Linked DNA regions of Parafrankia irregularis. The protein of the gene in region 1 binds, or shares a complex with, the protein of each later gene. Links are inferred from orthologs where the notes say so. Each region holds a gene or a part of one and is shown in the gene's direction. Other genes may lie near its edges.

What was found.
Region 2: the proteins of uvrA (region 1) and mfd are in contact, whole or in part, in a crystal structure (PDB 4DFC), measured with the Escherichia coli proteins. The link is inferred for Parafrankia irregularis from one-to-one orthologs.

Annotation. Positions count from the first base shown.
Region 1 is NZ_FAOZ01000006.1:129,572-133,483, reverse strand. The notes cover bases 13-3,624. They hold uvrA (excinuclease ABC subunit UvrA), read left to right. Parts: upstream 13-391; coding sequence 392-3,424; downstream 3,425-3,624. Other genes in these bases: AWX74_RS11775 (SsgA family sporulation/cell division regulator), read right to left, coding at 3,502-3,624. Also shown: more of AWX74_RS11775, read right to left, coding at 3,625-3,912. UniProt on the Escherichia coli protein: The UvrABC repair system catalyzes the recognition and processing of DNA lesions. UvrA is an ATPase and a DNA-binding protein. A damage recognition complex composed of 2 UvrA and 2 UvrB subunits scans DNA for abnormalities.
Region 2 is NZ_FAOZ01000021.1:108,041-112,472, reverse strand. The notes cover bases 298-4,429. They hold mfd (transcription-repair coupling factor), read left to right. Parts: upstream 298-623; coding sequence 624-4,229; downstream 4,230-4,429. Other genes in these bases: AWX74_RS26030 (hypothetical protein), read left to right, coding at 4,342-4,429. In the rest of the region: AWX74_RS26040 (MerR family transcriptional regulator), read right to left, coding at 1-96; more of AWX74_RS26030, read left to right, coding at 4,430-4,432. UniProt on the Escherichia coli protein: Couples transcription and DNA repair by recognizing RNA polymerase (RNAP) stalled at DNA lesions. Mediates ATP-dependent release of RNAP and its truncated transcript from the DNA, and recruitment of nucleotide excision repair machinery to the damaged site.

The DNA of each region.
Region 1 (3,912 bases):
GGGGACCGTCGCGGCCGCGACGGGCTGGGCCGGGAATGACTCGCGGGTTCCCTTCATTCTCATCGGTGTGTCTGCTGGCTGTCTCCGTCCGGGGGGCGGTCGGGCGTGGCCCGTCGGTCCGGCGTCGGTGGGCTTGTGGCCTGGTTGTCGCCGTCAGTCCGGGGCGGCAGTGCTGTTGCGAGCAACTTCGGCGGGGCGTGTAGCGTCGTCGGTGTTCGAACGCGCGTTTGGTCGCGATCGGTAGCCGGCCTGGTTCGGGCGACCCCGACAGGCGGCACCGGCGGCACAGCCGGCGCCAGCGTGACCAGCACCGACAGCGCGACCAGCACCGACAGCGCAACCACCGACAGCGAAGTCCAGCAACCGATCGAGGACGACGAGGGACCTGACGATGGCCGACCGTCTTGTCGTGCGCGGAGCACGCGAGCACAACCTTCGTGATGTCGATCTCGACCTGCCCAGAGATGCTCTGGTGGTCTTCACGGGCCTGTCGGGCTCTGGCAAGTCCAGCCTCGCCTTCGACACGATCTTCGCGGAGGGCCAGCGCCGGTACGTCGAGTCCCTGTCCGCCTACGCGCGCCAGTTCCTCGGCCAGATGGACAAGCCCGATGTCGACTTCATCGAGGGGCTGTCGCCGGCGGTGTCCATCGACCAGAAGTCGACGTCGCGTAACCCGCGATCGACGGTTGGCACGATCACCGAGGTATACGACTACCTGCGGCTGCTGTACGCACGAGTCGGCCATCCGCACTGCCCCCGGTGCGGTCGCCCGATCGCGCGCCAGACCCCGCAGCAGATCGTCGACCGGCTGCTGGAGCTGCCCGAGGGCACCCGCTTCCAGGTGCTCGCACCGGTCGTGCGCGGGCGCAAGGGCGAGTACGCGGATCTTTTCGCCGAGCTGCAGAGCTCCGGGTTCGCCCGGGTGCGCGTCGACGGCACCGTCGTGCCGCTGACCGAGCGCCCCAAGCTGGAGAAGCAGCGCAAGCACACGATCGAGGTCGTGGTCGACCGGCTCGCGGCGAAGGAGTCGGCCAAGCGCCGCCTCACCGACTCGATCGAGACGGCCCTGCGGCTGGGCAACGGTCTGGTGCTGCTCGACTTCGTCGACCGGGATCCGGCCGACCCCGACCGCGAGCGGATGTACTCCGAGCACCTCGCCTGCATGTACGACGACCTGTCGTTCGAGGAGATGGAGCCGAGGTCCTTCTCGTTCAACTCGCCGTTCGGTGCCTGCCAGGAGTGCTCCGGGCTGGGCACGCGCAAGGAGGTGGACCCCGAGCTGATCGTGCCCGACCCGACCCTCTCGTTGGCCGAGGGCGCCATCCAGCCGTGGTCCGGCGGGCACAGCAAGGAGTACTTCCAGCGGTTGCTGACGGCGCTGGCCGAGGACCTGAGCTTCCGGATGGACACGCCCTGGGAGGGGCTGCCGGAGCGGGCCCGCAAGGCCATCCTGCACGGCAGCGGCGAGACCGAGATCCACGTCGGCTACACGAACCGTTACGGGCGCAAGCGCTCGTACTACACCTCGTTCGAGGGCGTGCTGGCGTTCCTGCGGCGCCGGCACGCCGACGCGGAGTCGGACAGCAGCCGCGAGCGCTACGAGGGGTACATGCGTGACGTGCCCTGTGCGGCCTGCCGAGGCTCCCGACTCAAGCCGGAGTCACTGGCGGTCACCCTCGCCGGGCGCTCCATCGCCGAGGTGTCCGCCATGTCGATCCAGGAATGCGCGGAGTTCCTGCGGCACATCGAGCTCAGCGAGCGGGAACAGGCCATCGCCGGGCAGGTTCTCAAGGAGATCGACGCCCGGCTGGTCTTTCTCCTGGACGTCGGCCTCGACTACCTCTCCCTGAACCGCGCCGCGGGCACGCTCGCCGGCGGCGAGGCGCAACGCATCCGGCTGGCGACCCAGATCGGCTCCGGGCTGGTGGGTGTGCTCTACGTGCTCGACGAGCCGTCCATCGGCCTGCATCAGCGGGACAACCGCCGCCTCATCCAGACCCTTGTCCGGCTGCGGGATCTGGGCAACACCCTGATCGTGGTGGAACACGACGAGGACACCATCCGCGCCGCGGACTGGGTGGTCGACATCGGCCCGGGCGCGGGGGAGCACGGTGGTCGGGTGGTCGTCTCCGGATCGGTCGACGACCTGTTGAGCAGCGCGGAGTCGGCGACCGGGGCGTATCTCTCCGGCCGGCGGGAGATTCCCGTACCGGAGATCCGCCGGGCGCCGACCAGGGGCCGTGCGCTGACCGTGCACGGCGCGCGTCAGCACAACCTGCGCGACGTGACGGTGTCCTTCCCGCTCAGCTGCTTCGTGGCGGTCACCGGGGTCTCCGGGTCGGGCAAGTCGACGCTGGTCAACGACATCCTCGCCTGCGTGCTCGCCAACCACCTCAACGGCGCCCGCGAGGTACCGGGCCGGCACCGCACGGTGAGCGGGCTCGACCACCTCGACAAGGCGGTGCGGGTCGACCAGTCACCGATCGGCCGGACCCCGCGTTCCAACCCGGCGACCTACACCGGCGTGTTCGACCACATCCGCCGGCTGTTCGCGGAGACGACGGAGGCGAAGGTCCGCGGCTACCTGCCCGGCCGGTTCTCGTTCAACGTCAAGGGCGGCCGATGTGAGGCCTGCTCCGGCGACGGCACGATCAAGATCGAGATGAACTTCCTTCCGGATGTCTACGTGCCCTGTGAGGTCTGCGGGGGCGCCCGGTACAACCGCGAGACCCTCGAGGTGCACTACAAGGGGAAGAACATCTCCGAGGTTCTCGACATGCCGATCGAGGAGGGCGCGGAGTTCTTCGCCGCCGTCCCGGCGATCGCGCGCCACCTGCGCACCCTCAACGACGTCGGGCTGGGGTACGTCCGGCTCGGCCAGCCCGCGCCCACCCTCTCCGGTGGCGAGGCGCAGCGGGTGAAGCTGGCGGCCGAGCTGCAGCGCCGCTCGACCGGCCGCACCGTCTACGTGCTGGACGAGCCGACCACCGGCCTGCACTTCGAGGACATCCGCAAGCTGCTGGGTGTCCTCGGGCGGCTGGTCGACGCGGGCAACACGGTGATCGTGATCGAGCACAACCTGGACGTCATCAAGACCGCCGACTGGATCATCGACATGGGGCCGGAGGGTGGCACCGGCGGCGGTCGGGTCGTCGCCGAGGGCACCCCCGAGGCGATCGCCGCCGTGTCCGTGAGCCACACGGGCGCATTCCTGCGCGAGATCCTGGGTGGCCGTGGCACGACCGCAGGCGCGGCCCCGCTGACCGACGGTCAGGTGGTGGCAGAGCAGGTGGCGGCGGCTCAGGAGGCGGGTGCTGCCGCCCCTGATGGAGCGGGCCCGGCGGCGAAAGGTGCCGGCGTCAGGAACGCGAGGGCGTCCAAGGGCCGTGACCGGTTGGCTGGTACCGCGTCGGTGACCAGCTGAGAGCCTGGCGGCCTGGCGACGGCGAGCGGCGGGGGCCGGCTGCCCCGGGGCTGCCTGGAACGGCTGGCCCGCCGCTGTCAGCTCTGGAAAAGGTCGTCGAGGACGGCGTCCAGGGCGACCTCGGGGTGTTCCTCGCCGGCGGGCACGACCCGCTCCGTGCGGTCCAGGAAACGGCGGACCGGTGCCGCGTCGAGGACGACCACCGACCGCCGATCGCCGTCGGCCAGTTCCAGGCGGATCCCGCCCCGGGTCGGCTCGGGGGTGATCCGAACATCACCGTCGCCTACCGGAGCCGGGCCGTCGAGGCCGGCCCGCAGCGCGTCCCGTGGGGTCACCCAGTGGCCCTGCGGAAGCGCGGGGTGGTCCGGCCGGGAGACGAGTACCAGGGCGACGGCCAGAGGGTCACAGCTCCGCCAGGTGACCTGGAGAACGGTGATTCTTCCGCGCCCGGGTGCGTCGTCGACGACGAACTCCGTCGTGACGTCATC
Region 2 (4,432 bases), on another replicon or contig:
GGCTTCCTCGTAGTACCGCACGGTGCGCAGCGACAGCCCGACTCGCTCGGCGACATCCCCGATCTGGTGGACGTCGCGACGCCGCGTGGTGGACAAGTCGACCCTTACGTCAGTATTTGCGGCCGGTGGCAAACCGGGCGTCAGATGACTGTACGTCCATCCGTGGTTCGGCGCCCGCAACTCGCCCGAGCACCCTGCCGTAAGCTGGTCGTAACGATCCCGCTGCCCGGGATGCAGGTCGGTGTCGGTGTCGTCCGGAGGGCGCCTCAGATCTGGGTACAGGTGTCTGGGTAACAGGTTCCGGAGTTCGGGGGCCCGGTGCGTGGGGTGGCCAGGTCCCTTCGGCCGCGGTCACGCCGGCCGGGTTGTCACACCGGCCGGGTTGTCGGTGGCCGCCGGGTCGCACCCCCGTGACGGTGGCCCTTGTCCCGTCTCCCGCCCGGAGAGGCGGTTGTCGCCCGCGGCGGCAATATCGCCCGGCGGGGGGCTGTTGTAGCAGTCAGCGTGTGCCAGGCCGCACTGAGCCGCGGTCGCACGGATTGTCGCTCGGCGACCCGGTCCGCTGGCACCGGATTCGTTGAGACTGGAAATCGACTCACTCCGAGAGGCACGGGACGGATCACATGACCCTCGCGCCGCTGCTTGACGCGCTGGTAGCCCGCCCTGGTGGCGACCCGGCGCTGACCCGCGCGCTGGCCTCGCTGGACGAGCCCGTGCTGGACCTGGCGGGTCCCGCCGCGCTGCGGCCGTTCGCCGCCGCGGCGCTCGCCGGCGCCGGCCGCACCGTGCTGGTGGTGACCGCCACGGAGCGGGAGGCCGACGACCTGACCGAGGCGTTGGGGAGCCTGCTCGGCGCGGGGCGGGTGGCCGTGTATCCGAGCTGGGAGACGCTGCCGCACGAGCGGCTCTCCCCCCGCGCCGACACCGTCGGGCGCCGACTGGCCGTGCTGCGGCGGCTCGCGCATCCGGGGGTGGACGGGGCCGAGCCCCTGGCGGTCGTCGTCGCGCCGATCCGCTCAGTGCTGCAGCCGCAGGTCGCCCGGCTCGGCGACCTCGCGCCGGTGGCGTTGGCGAAGGGCGACAGCGCGGACCTGGAAGAGGTGACCGCCCGTCTGGTGGGCATCGCCTACCACCGGGTCGACCTCGTGGAGCGGCGTGGCGAGATCGCCGTCCGCGGTGGCATCCTCGACGTCTTCCCGCCCACCGAGGAACATCCGCTGCGAATCGAGTTCTTCGGGGACGAGGTGGAGGACATCCGCCACTTCTCCGTCGCCGACCAGCGCGCGCTGCCCGAGCAGAACGGCGCGTCCGAGCAGAAGGGTGCGCCCGAGCAGAAGGGTGCCCCCGGGCAGGGCGGTGCCGGGCCGAGGCCGGCGCCGCTGCTGTTCGCCCCGCCGTGCCGGGAGCTGCTCCTCACCGACGACGTCCGGGCCCGGGCCGCCGCGCTCGCGCAGGAGCATCCGCAGCTCGTCGACATGCTCGACAAGATCGCGCAGGGCATCCCGGTCGAGGGCATGGAGGCGCTCTCCCCGGTCCTGGTCGACGAGATGACCCTGCTGCTGGACGAGCTCCCGCAGGGCTCCCGGGTCCTCGTCTGCGACCCGGAGCGGGTGCGGAGCAGAGCCACCGAACTGGTGCGTACCAGCCAGGAGTTCCTGGACGCCTCCTGGAGCGTCGCGGCGCTTGGCGGCGGGGCGCCCATCGACCTCGGCGCGGCCACCTACCGGTCGGTCGCCGAGGCCCGCGAGCGCGCGGGCGAGCTGGGCATTCCCTGGTGGTCGGTCAGCCCGTTCGCCTCGGAGGCGGCCGGCGACGACGACATCTACGGCGACGACACGGTCGTCGCCAGCCTGCGTCCCGCGCCGACCTACCTCGGGGACACCGCCCGGGCCACCGCGGACATCAAGGGCTGGCTGGCCGACTCGTGGCGGGTGCTGCTCGTGACCGAGGGGCACGGGCCGGCCCAGCGGCTCGTCGAGATGATGCGGGAAGCCGATCTCGGTGCCCGCCTCGCCGCCGACGGCGAGGTCGTCCCCGGTGTGGCCATCGTGACGCAGGCCCAGCTCGGCCAGGGCTTCGTCAGCCCGACGCTGCGCCTCGCCGTGCTCACCGAGACCGACCTGGCCGGCGCCCGCGGCGTCACCACCAAGGACATGCGGCGGATGCCGAGCCGCCGCCGCAAGGGCATCGACCCGCTCGCGCTGACCGCCGGCGACCTGGTCGTGCACGACGCCCACGGGGTCGGCCGCTACGTCGAGATGGTCACCCGCACGGTCGCCGGGGCGAAGCGCGAGTACCTGCTGCTGGAGTACGCCCGCGGCGACCGGCTCTACGTCCCCACCGACCAGCTTGAGCAGGTCAGCCGCTACGTCGGCGGTGAGGGCCCGAGCCTGGACCGCATCGGCGGCGCGGACTGGGCCAAGCGCAAGACCCGGGCCCGCAAGGCGGTCAAGGAGATCGCCGGCGAGCTGATCCGCCTCTACAGCGCCCGGATGGCGGCGCCTGGCCACGCGTTCGGCCCCGACACGCCCTGGCAGCGTGAGCTGGAGGACGCCTTCCCGTTCCGGGAGACCCCCGACCAGCTCTCGGCCATCGACGAGGTCAAGGCCGACATGGAGAAGCCCGTCCCGATGGACCGGGTGATCTGCGGCGACGTCGGCTACGGCAAGACCGAGATCGCGGTGCGGGCGGCCTTCAAGGCGGTGGGGGACGGCAAGCAGGTCGCCGTCCTCGTCCCGACCACGCTGCTCGTCCAGCAGCACTACCAGACCTTCGCCGAGCGGTACGCCCCGTTCCCGGTCGTGGTCAAGGCGATGAGCCGGTTCAACTCCGCCGCCGAGCAGCGGGCGGTGCTCGACGGCCTCGCGAACGGCACGGTGGACGTCGTCATCGGCACCCATCGCCTGTTCTCCAGCGAGACGAAGTTCTCCGACCTCGGCCTGGTGATCGTCGACGAGGAGCAGCGGTTCGGGGTCGAGCACAAGGAGCACCTGAAGAAGATGCGGACCGCGGTCGACGTGCTCACCATGAGCGCGACGCCGATCCCGCGAACCCTGGAGATGTCGATCACCGGCATCCGGGAGCTCTCGACCATCGACACCCCGCCGGAGGAGCGCCATCCGGTGCTCACCTCGGTCGCCGCCTACGACCCGAGCCAGGTGGGGGCGGCGATCCGCCGGGAGCTGCTGCGCGAGGGGCAGGTCTTCTACATCCACAACCGGGTCGAGAGCATCGACCGGGCCGCCGCGCGGCTGCGTGAGCTGATCCCCGAGGCCCGCGTCGCCACCGCCCACGGCCAGATGAACGAGGACACCCTCGAAGGCGTGATGGTCTCCTTCTGGGAGAAGAAGTTCGACGTCCTGGTCTGCACCACGATCGTCGAGTCGGGCCTGGACATCTCGAACGCGAACACGCTGATCGTCGAGCGGGCCGACAACTTCGGGCTCTCCCAGCTGCACCAGCTGCGCGGCCGGGTCGGCCGTGGCCGCGAGCGGGCCTACGCCTACTTCCTCTACCCGCCGGACCGGCCGCTGTCGGAGACCGCGCACGACCGGCTCGCGACCATCGCGCAGCACAACGACCTCGGCGCCGGCATGGCGGTGGCGATGAAGGACCTGGAGATCCGCGGCGCGGGCAACCTGCTCGGCGGCGAGCAGTCGGGGCACATCGCCTCGGTCGGCTTCGACCTGTACGTCCGGATGGTCGGGGAGGCCGTCGCCGAGTACAAGGGCGAGGTCGAGGAGCCGATCGAGGTCAAGGTCGAGCTGCCCGTCGACGCGAACCTGCCGCACGACTACGTGCCCAGCGAGCGGCTGCGGCTCGACGCCTACCGCCGGCTCGCCGCAGCTGTCACCGCGGCGGACATCGACGAGGTCCGCGGCGAGCTGACGGACCGGTTCGGCCCGCTGCCCGAGCCGGTGGAGAACCTGCTGGCGGTCGCCTCCCTGCGGGTGCTCGCCCGCCGGTACGGCGTCAACGAGATCACCGTCGCGGGGCGCCAGATCCGGATCGCCCCGCTGGAGCTGCGGGAGAGCCAGACGCTGCGCCTGAACCGGCTCTACAAGGGCTCCGTCGTCAAGCCGGCGGTGAAGACGGTGCTGGTTCCGGCGCCGACCGAGACCGGCCGGATCGGATCCCGCCCGCTGCGCGACCGGGCCCTGCTGGCCTGGGTCGGCCAGCTGCTCGACGCCGTCGCCGGGGACTCGATCGCCGCGGCGGCCAGCCGGTAGGCCGCCGGGGCGTTTGTCCAGCTGGCTGTCCGAGTGGTCGTCCGGCGGTCGTCCGGGCGGCCGGGGGCAGCCGCATACACTTCTGGGCCGAGGAGCGGATACGGTCACTGCTGTGAAGTTTCCGCGTCTTCTGGCCGGGCTCGGGCTCGCCGTGCTCACCGGCCTCGCAGGTACCGCATGCACGTCCCACGCCGGTGCGGCGG